3 regions of the Pseudomonas edaphica genome follow, and region 1 is predicted to be linked to each of the others. Evidence: riboswitches for the same ligand, from Rfam matches in the RefSeq annotation. Region 1 holds a riboswitch; each other region holds the start of a gene.
The links. A riboswitch is a leader RNA that binds a small molecule or an ion and turns the genes downstream of it on or off. The one in region 1 is predicted to bind cobalamin.

Region 1 (3,269 bases):
GGATTTGTTGAGGATCACCAGGTCGGCGCTGGCCAACTGGTCGGCAAACAGCTCGTGCAGCGGCGATTCGTGGTCCAGGTTCGGGTCGAGTTTGCGCTGGGCGTCAACCTGGTCCGGGAAGGCGGCGAAGGTGCCGGCAGCCACGGCCGGGCTGTCGACCACGGTGATTACCGCGTCAACCGTGCAGGCGCTGCGGATTTCCGGCCACTGGAAGGCTTGCACCAGCGGTTTTGGCAGGGCCAGGCCCGAGGTTTCAATAAGGATATGGTCGAGGTCGCCGCGACGTGCAACCAGCTCGCGCATCACCGGGAAGAACTCTTCCTGCACGGTGCAGCACAGGCAGCCGTTGGCCAGTTCGTAAACGCGGCCGTTGGCTTCTTCTTCGGTGCAACCGATGGAGCACTGTTTGAGGATCTCACCGTCGATGCCCAGTTCGCCGAATTCGTTGACGATCACGGCGATGCGACGGCCTTGAGCGTTGTCGAGCATATGGCGCAGCAAGGTGGTTTTACCCGAACCGAGGAAGCCGGTAACGATGGTGACGGGGAGTTTGGCCAGTGTTTTCATCGGATGCCCTTGGGGGCGGGCAGACGGGACGATAGACCCTGCGACGGCGCGCAGCAGCGGATTTCGTCACCGGATCACCCCGCCCGGTTAAGTAGAAAATCGGTTGCGAGGCAGGTCTCCTGGCTTGGGGCTTGCAGGTCTTGCGACCCGCGCTGGCTGCGCCTTCCCGCCGTTATGGCAGTGGCGTGGCAGGCAGCTGAACCCTTCACAGTTGCGGGGGCAGCCGCGGCTTGGACCGCGTTCCCTTCTTAGCTTCGGCGTGGGCCGAAGAACCTCGAAGGTGCAAGGCTACAGGGGCTCGCGGCATTTGACTACCGTCGCCCGCCCATGCTCTCCTACACATCTTGTTTCGGGTGCCCTTCACAGGGTGAAACGGGAAACCGGTGAGTCATCGCGTGATGACGAGTCCGGTGCTGCCCCCGCAACGGTAAGCGAGCGAAGCATCAAATCCACTGTGCCTGTGCATGGGAAGGAGATGCTTGATACGGCCCACCTCTTTTCCCAAGAGCGCCCCTCGTAAGCCCGGAGACCGGCCCGAAAAAATCAGATAACAAACCCGCGGTGGGCGGGCGCTGTTCAGAACCCTGCGTGCCTGCCTCGCGGGGTTTTCATGCGCCTGCGTCACCCTGAACCCCTGAAGGGACGCGCCATGTCGATCATCAGCAGCACTTCGCACACCGCCAGCAGCACCACTACCTTGAGCCAACGCCTGGGCGCCGCCATCGGCGCGTCGATCCTCGGCGCGTGCCTGGTGTACTTCGCCGGGTTCTCGCATATCGAAGCGGTACACAACGCCGCCCACGATACCCGCCACAGCGCCGCGTTCCCGTGCCACTGAGGCCTGCCGACATGATCAAGCGTATTGCCCAAACCGCAGGTTTCACTGGCCTGCTGGCCGCCCTGTTGCTGACCCTGCTGCAAAGCTTTTGGGTCGCCCCGCTGATTCTGCAGGCGGAAACCTTTGAAAATGCCCCGGCCGCCGAAGTGGTGCACGAACACGCCGCTGGCGCCGCAGCCCACACCCACGACGCCGAAGCCTGGGAGCCGGAAAATGGCTGGCAGCGTGTGCTGTCGACCACCGGCGGCAACCTGGTGGTAGCGGTCGGTTTCGCGCTGATGCTGGCCGGTCTCTACACCTTGCGCGCGCCGACCCGCACGGCTCAAGGGTTGCTCTGGGGCTTGGCCGGTTACGCGACGTTTGTACTGGCGCCCACCCTGGGGCTGCCGCCGGAGTTGCCGGGCACGGCTGCCGCCGACCTGGCGCAACGACAGATCTGGTGGATCGGCACGGCGGCCTCCACCGCCGCCGGTATCGCACTGCTGGTGTTTGGTCGTAGCTGGCTGCTCAAGGTGTTGGGCGTGGCGATCCTGGCCGTGCCCCACGTGATCGGCGCGCCGCAACCGCAAGTGCATTCGATGCTGGCACCCGAAGCCCTGGAAGCACAGTTCAAAATCGCCTCGCACCTGACTAACGTGGCCTTCTGGCTGGCCTTGGGCTGGATCAGCGCATGGCTGTTTCGCCGCAACCGCGACAGTCAATACTCGGCATGACACTGGTGGTCGGCCTGGGCTGCCAGCGCGGCTGTGATGTTCACACCCTGCTCGGCCTGTTTGACGCAGCCCTCGCCGACGGCGGCATTGAACGCCAACGCATCACCGCGTTGGCGAGCATTGATCGCAAACAGGCTGAACCCGGCCTGCTGGCCCTGGCCCGACTGCTGGAGCTGCCCTTGCAGTGTTTCAGTGCTGCACAATTGGCCGGTTATGAACAGCGCTTGAGCCACAAGTCAGCCGTCGCTTTTGCGCATACAGGTTGCTATGGCATCGCCGAAAGCGCCGCCCTGGCCCTGGCTGAACAGCTCTCCCAGCGCCCTGCCCGCCTGTTGATCACGCGCAAAAAAACCGCCCAGGCCACCTTTGCATTGGCGTGCGCCGACTAAAATCCCGATAATTGCCCTCCTCGATCATGAGCAACTTTCATGCTCGCCCGTTTTTCAACAGGAATTCCCATGACCGTCTACTTTATCGGCGCAGGCCCCGGCGACCCGGAATTGATCACCGTCAAGGGCCAGCGGCTGATCCGCAGTTGCCCGGTGATCATCTATGCCGGCTCCCTGGTGCCGGCAGCGGTATTGCAAGGTCATCAGGCTGAACAGGTAGTCAACAGCGCCGAATTGCACCTGGAACAGATCATTGAGCTGATCAAGGCAGCCCACGCCAACGACCAGGATGTGGCGCGCGTTCACTCCGGCGACCCGAGCCTGTATGGCGCGATTGGCGAGCAAATCCGTTATTTGCGTGAGTTGGGCATACCGTTCCAGATCATCCCTGGGGTGACTGCAGTGTCGGCTTGCGCCGCGTTGCTGGAAACAGAGCTGACCCTGCCGGACATCGCCCAGAGTGTGATCCTGACCCGTTATGCCGATAAAACCAGCATGCCGGCGGGTGAGGCATTCGACAGCTTGGCGCAGCATGGCACAACGATGGCGATTCACCTGGGGGTCAACCACCTGGAGAAAATCGTCGCCGAACTGCTGCCGCACTACGGCGCGGACTGCCCGATTGCCGTGGTACACCGCGCGACGTGGCCGGATCAGGATTGGGTGCTGGGCACGTTGGCGGATATTGCCGAGAAAGTAGCGGCCAAAGGGTTTCGGCGTACGGCGTTGATTGTGGTGGGCCGGGTGCTGGCCAGTGATGGT
Region 2 (3,269 bases), 2.0 Mb from region 1:
CGGGCAATCGGCTGCCATTCGGTGCTGGTCAGGGAATGGTGATAGGTATGGCCGCGCAGCACGCCTTCGGGCAACTCGACACTTTGCAGGGCCAGGGCGGCAAGTTTCTTTTGCATCACCGCATCGCCTTGCAGCAGGCCGACCAGTTCGGCACGGGCGCCGTCCACATCGGTGAGCGAATCCAGCAGGTAGAGCATGCCGCCACATTCAGCCAGCAGTGGTTTGCCAGCCGCATGATGGGCGCGAATAGCCGCAAGCATCCGGGTGTTTTCAGACAGTGCCTGGTGATGCAATTCGGGATAGCCGCCGGGCAAGTACAGGCTGTCGGCGTCGGGCAATTGGTGATCATGGATCGGCGAGAAAAACTTCAACTCAGCGCCCATTGCCCGCAACAGATCCAGGCTGGCGCCGTAGGTAAAAGCGAAGGCTTCATCACGGGCTACGGCAATACGCACACCGGCCAACAGCGGCTCAGCCTCAATCAGTTGCGGCGCGGCGAACGTCACCGGCGGCGGCAACGCCACTTCGCAGCTGCTGCCCAGCGCCTGGGCTGCGGCGTCCAGGCGCGCATCGAGGTCATTGAGTTCACTGGCTTGCACCAGGCCCAGGTGACGACTCGGTAATTCAATTCCCGTTTCACGGGACAACGCGCCATACCAGCGCAGGCCTTCGGTGAGGCTGCCTTCGAGCAGTTGCGCATGACGCAGGGTGCCAACGCGATTGGCCAGCACACCGGCGAATGGCAAGTCCGGCTGGTAGCGCGCCAGGCCCAAGGCCAAGGCACCAAAGGTCTGGGCCATGGCGGTGCCATCAATGACCCCGAGCACCGGCACACCAAAGTGCCGCGCCAGGTCGGCGCTCGACGGTGTGCCGTCAAACAGCCCCATTACGCCTTCGATGAGAATAAGGTCAGCCTCGCCGGCTGCTTCCCACAGCAAGCGGCGACTTTCTCGCTCGCCCACCATCCACATGTCCAACTGATACACCGGCGCACCGCTGGCGCGCTCGTGGATCATCGGGTCGAGAAAATCCGGCCCGCATTTGAACACGCGCACCTTGCGCCCCAGGTTGCGGTGCAAGCGGGCGAGCGCGGCGGTGACGGTGGTTTTGCCCTGGCCGGACGCCGGAGCGGCGATCAATACGGCTGGGCAATGACGGGGCTGGTTCAAAGTTCGACGCCCTTCTGTGCCTTGATACCGGCCTGGAACGCGTGCTTGAGCATGCCCATTTCGGTGACGGTGTCGCCCATTTCGATCAGTTCAGGCTTGGCGCCACGGCCAGTCACCACAACGTGCTGCATGGGTGGGCGGGCCTGCAGGTCGCTGAGCACCTGGTCCAGATCGAGGTAGCCGTGCTTGAGGGCGATGTTCAACTCGTCCAGCACCACCAGGCCGATGGACGGGTCTTTCAGCAATTCGCGGGAAACTGCCCAGGCGGCTTCGGCGGCGGCGATGTCGCGCTGGCGGTCCTGGGTTTCCCAGGTGAAGCCTTCGCCCATTACATGGAAACGCACTTGCTCGGGGAAACGCCGGAAGAACAACTCTTCGCCGGTGCTGTTACGCCCCTTGATGAACTGCACCACGCCGCACTGCATGCCGTGGCCCATGGCGCGGGCGAGCATGCCGAATGCCGAGCTGCTTTTGCCTTTGCCGTTACCGGTCAGCACCAGCAGCAAGCCGCATTCGTTTGGGGAATTGGCGATACGCTCGTCGATCACGGCTTTTTTGCGCAGCATGCGCGCCAGGTGGCGTTCGTCGCGGTCGGGGGAATCAGTCATGGCAGCTCTCCGTTGGGGCTGGACAAAAACGGCGGGCAGGAAAAAGAAAAACAGACAGCCAAGCATCGCCCACCGTGATGCTGTTGGATGATCCAGGCCGGTCTCCGGGCTCATGAGTGGCGCTCTGCTGATAGCGCGAGCAGGCCAACGGCGCGCCTTCCCATATCACGCGGATACAGTGGCAAAAGGCACCGTTTTGACTCATTTACCGTTGCGGGGGCAGCGCCGGAATTGCGGCTGCGCTGTGTACAAACGCGCTCACTCACCGGCTTCCCTGTTTCACTCTGTCGGCACATGGGCCACAGAGCACCTGGAACAAGCCGCGAAGGTTAGTGGGTTGGGGGTGGAGCGTCAATTAAAGCTGGCCTTGCACTTGAACCATCCGACTGCCGCGCTTCTCTACCTTTACAGGTATTAAGGAGAAAACCATGCACAAAACCAGACTCGCCTTACTGATCATGCTGGCAGGCACCCTCGCCGCCTGCGGTGAAAGCTCTACCCTGCAGGTCTCGGAAGGCACCGGGCCATCGCCCAAGCTGCCGGAGCCGAACAAAACCCTTATCCCCACCGTAAACATCGCCCCGGCGATCGGCTGGCCGGAGGGTGCCAAGCCGACAGCCGCTGCCGGGACTCAAGTAGCGGCATTTGCCGAAGGCCTGGATCACCCGCGCTGGCTCTACGTTTTGCCTAACGGGGATGTGCTGGTAGCCGAAACCAATTCGCCACCCAAACCGGATGACGCCACGGGCATTCGTGGCTGGGTGATGGAGAAGGTCATGGGCCGCGCGGGCGCGGGCGTGCCGAGCCCGAACCGCATCACACTGCTGCGCGATGCCGACCATGATGGCGTGGCCGAGACGCGCACGGTGTTTCTGGAGAACCTCAATTTACCGTTTGGCATGACCCTGGTGGGTAACGACCTGTACGTCGCCGATTCGGACAAGCTGCTGCGCTTCCCTTACCAGCCGGGTGAAACCGCGATCAAGGAGGCCGGCACCAAGGTGGTCGACCTGCCGGGCGGCAGCATCAACCACCACTGGACCAAAAACGTGGTGGCCAACAAGGACGGCAGTAAGTTGTATGTGAGTGTCGGCTCCAACAGCAATGTCGGTGAGAATGGCCTGGCGGCGGAGGAAGGCCGAGCGGCGATCTGGGAGGTCGACCGCGCGACGGGCCAGCACCGTATCTTTGCCTCCGGTTTGCGCAACCCCAATGGCATGGCCTGGGAACCGCAGAGCGGCAAGCTGTGGACGGCGGTCAACGAGCGCGATGAAATCGGCAGCGACCTGGTGCCGGACTACATCACCTCGGTCAAGGATGGCGCGTTTTATGGCTGGCCCTTCAGTTACTACGGCCAACATGTGGACGTGCGGGTCTCACCGCAAAACCCCGACCTGGTCGCCAAGGCCATCGCCCCGGACTATGCCGTGGGGCCGCATACCGCGTCCCTTGGGTTGACGTTTGCCGAGGGCAGTAAACTCCCGGCACAGTT
Region 3 (3,269 bases), 1.7 Mb from region 1:
GCCCGACAATGCCCAAGGTTTCACCTGGCTGAACTTCAAGATCAATGTCGCGCAGCAAATGCGCTTCACGCACCTTGAAGCCCAGGCCGGTGCAACTGAGTACCGTCATCGCGCATTCCTCCGGCCAATCAGGATCAATGCAAATACTGGCGCGCCGACCAAGGCAGTGACCACACCGACAGGAATCACCTGGCCTTTGATCAAGGTGCGCGACAGCACATCAGCAGCGATCAAGAACAACGCGCCGCCCAGCGCACTGGCGGGCAGCAACCGCGAATGCCCGGTGCCCAGCAGCAGGCGCACGGCGTGGGGAATCACCAGCCCGACAAAACCGATGGAGCCGACAATCGACACCATCACCGCCGTCACCAGCGCCGCGCAACCGACAAGCACAAATTGCACACGGCGCACCGGAATACCCAACGAAGCCGCGGAGTCGGCGCCAAAGGTAAACGCATCCAGCGCACGCCGATGCCACAAGCACACCGCCAGGCCTGCGACCGCTACCGGCACCGCCAGCCACACCGACGGCCAGCGCACGCCGCTGAGGTTGCCCAGCAGCCAGAACATGATGCCGCGCGCCTGTTCGGAACTGGCGGACTTGGTGATCAGGAACGCGGTGAGGGCATTGAACAGCTGCGAACCGGCGATGCCGGCGAGGATGATCTGGCCGGTGCCGCTGACTGAGCCGCTGGCCCGTGCCAGCAATATCACCAACGCAAACGCCGCCATCGCGCCGACAAACGCGCCCGCCGACAGCGAAATCAGCCCGCCGCCCACGCCCATCAATGCCACCAACACTGCACCGGTCGAGGCGCCCGCGCTGATGCCCAGCAGGTACGGATCGGCCAATGGGTTGCGCAGCAGCGACTGCAAGATCACCCCGCAGGTGGCCAGCCCGGCGCCACACGCGGCGGCAACCAGCGCCCGTGTCAGGCGGTAGTTCCACACCACGCCTTCATCGATCGGGTCGAGCACGTAACCGGCCGCCCAGAGTTTGTTGACCAGCACCTGCAAGACCACTTGCGGGTCGATGGCGGTTTCGCCGATGGCGGTGCCGGCGAGCACGGCCATCAGCAACACGGCGAGGGCGAGTAGGGTGCGCATCATTTCGACAGGTCGTAGCCGTCGATGGCACCGGCCAGTTGTTCCAGGCCATCGAACATGCGCAGGCTTGCCTGCAACGCCAGGGCATCAATAATGAGGATGCGGTTGTTTTTCACCGCGTCCATGTTGCGGGTCACCGGGTCGCTGCGCAGGAAGGCGAGTTTCTTTTCATGGTCGTCGGCCGGGTAGCGACGGCGGTCCATGCGCGCGATCACCAGGAAGGTCGGGTTGGCCTTGGCGATGGTCTCCCAACCGACGGCGGGCCATTCTTCGTCGGACTGCACCACGTTGTGCAGGCCGAGGGTTTGCAGCATGAATTCGGGAATGCCCTTGTGGCCAGCTACATACGGGTCGGCGGCCATTTCGCTGCTGGAAAACCACACCAATGCACTGGCGTGCTTGAGGCCCTTACCCTGGGCGGTGGCGACCGACTTGGCCAGGCGGGCCTTGAGTTCGTCATTCAACTGTTGGCCACGCGCTTGCACGTCGAAAATCTCAGCCAACTGGCTGATGCTTTTATAGATCGTGTCGATGCGAAACGGCTCCAGCCGCGTGCCATCGGCGCCCACCAGGTTGTCCTTGCCTTCGCAGTCGGAGGGCAGCACGTAGGTGGGAATCTTCAGTTCGTGGAATTGCTCGCGGGTACCGACCACGCCTTGCGGGCCGACCACCCATTCCAGCTCGGCGGCCACCAGTTGTGGGCGTTTGGCGATCACAGCTTCGAAGCTCGGCTCGTTGTCGGCCAGGCGCTCGATCTTGTCGTTTTGCGCTTTGAACTGCGGTAATACGCTGTTGAACCACAGCGAAGTGCCGACCACTTTGTCCGCTACGCCCAGAGCGTAAAGCATCTCGGTGGCGGCCTGGCCGATGGTCACGCTGCGTGCCGGGGCTTGTTGGAAGGTGACGCTGCTGCCGCAGTTTTCCACCGTGAGCGGGTAGTGAGTCGGCGTGGCGTGGGCCAGGGCACAAAAGCCCAGGCCGGTGATCAGGGCGCAAACGCGTAGCAGCATGGGGCAATCTCCGAGTGAACCGTACGGGAAACAGGGCAGGTACGGCTCGGAAACACACCTTTGAACGCTGCAGGTTTGCAGGGCGCGGATGTCCTTCCCGGACACCCCGCCGGTGAGTGATAACGCTGGGCCGGCAGGTCTCCTGACTGATGCGTCGTCGCCTCGCTCCGGCCTTCCCGGACGTGGTCCAGTGGCAATGGGGAGCAGGCTCGGCACCTACAGTTGCGGGGGCAGTTTCGATTGGCGCGATGGGCCGCGCTTCGAATTCCCTATTAGTCCCGTTTGGGAACCGGCGCGGTATGGTAGTCCATCTTGGGCGCTGGGTGGAGGTACAATCCGGGCTCGTCCATCACCACCCCAAGGAAGGCCATGTTGATACGTCTGGGAATAGTGCCACTGCTGTGTTGCATGAGCGCACACGCCGCTGACCCTGCGCTCGCCCGCTACACCGACGCGATCGGCGACAGGGCCCACGCCATCGCCCAGTTGGATGACGCCACCATTCTTGCCGAGGAAGCCAAACTGGCGCCCATCGCCAGTGACCTGTTACTCAAGGTCGCGCCGCTGATCCGCAAGGGCGGCACCGGCACTGCGGTGCAGGGGTTTTTACTCGACCAGTACGCGCAGCACGGCTGGTTGCCGATGATGTTCGGCTTTCGCGGTTACCCGGCAGCGGTGGCGGTGTCGGTGAATAATCAGGTGAGCGCCGCGCCGCCCACCGACGTGCCGTTCCCGGACGCGGCGCTGGTAAAAGTTGAGTTGATCGCGGCATCGGCCCAGGCCCATGTTGCTCAGGTCTGGACGTTCGCTACACCCAATGCCACCCCGGCGCAGCGCCAATTGCTGGACACTGCGCGCCGTGCGCTGGCCAATGGGGTCGCTCACGTTCAGGGTGGCCAGCGGCTGGCCAATGTTGGGACTGCGATACAACAGGAGCTGGACGCGGGCCAGGCCGTTGCGGTGCGTGAGTTTGCGGGCTACGCCATGGGCCAGGCGCGCATACAAAAGCCGCAGGTGCTCGGTTACAAGGTCGAGGGTGACAGCCCCTTGATGCAACCGGGGCAGGTGCTGAACGTGTACGTGATCGCCAAGGCGGGCAAAGTGGGTGTGAGGTACCAGCCGCCAGATTTCTGGAGCCTGCTTTCCTCAGAC

Region 2: linked by a shared signal. The riboswitch ahead of cobO (cob(I)yrinic acid a,c-diamide adenosyltransferase) and the one ahead of ACQY47_RS02260 (CbtB domain-containing protein) in region 1 are both predicted to bind cobalamin.
Region 3: linked by a shared signal. The riboswitch ahead of ACQY47_RS24730 (ABC transporter substrate-binding protein) and the one ahead of ACQY47_RS02260 (CbtB domain-containing protein) in region 1 are both predicted to bind cobalamin.

The regions. Positions count from the first base shown of each region.
Region 1 is NZ_OZ255725.1:556,789-560,057, forward strand. It holds gene cobW (cobalamin biosynthesis protein CobW) at 1-567, opposite strand, end outside; cobalamin riboswitch at 660-859, opposite strand; cobalamin riboswitch at 902-1,119, shown strand; gene ACQY47_RS02260 (CbtB domain-containing protein) at 1,217-1,405, shown strand; gene ACQY47_RS02265 (CbtA family protein) at 1,417-2,118, shown strand; gene ACQY47_RS02270 (cobalamin biosynthesis protein) at 2,115-2,507, shown strand; gene cobM (precorrin-4 C(11)-methyltransferase) at 2,577-3,269, shown strand, end outside.
Region 2 is NZ_OZ255725.1:5,106,822-5,110,090, reverse strand. It holds gene ACQY47_RS23330 (cobyrinate a,c-diamide synthase) at 1-1,169, opposite strand, end outside; gene cobO (cob(I)yrinic acid a,c-diamide adenosyltransferase) at 1,166-1,777, opposite strand; cobalamin riboswitch at 1,856-2,106, opposite strand; gene ACQY47_RS23320 (PQQ-dependent sugar dehydrogenase) at 2,206-3,269, shown strand, end outside.
Region 3 is NZ_OZ255725.1:5,425,726-5,428,994, forward strand. It holds gene ACQY47_RS24720 (ABC transporter ATP-binding protein) at 1-109, opposite strand, end outside; gene ACQY47_RS24725 (FecCD family ABC transporter permease) at 106-1,110, opposite strand; gene ACQY47_RS24730 (ABC transporter substrate-binding protein) at 1,107-2,117, opposite strand; cobalamin riboswitch at 2,233-2,426, opposite strand; gene ACQY47_RS24735 (M24 family metallopeptidase) at 2,487-3,269, shown strand, end outside.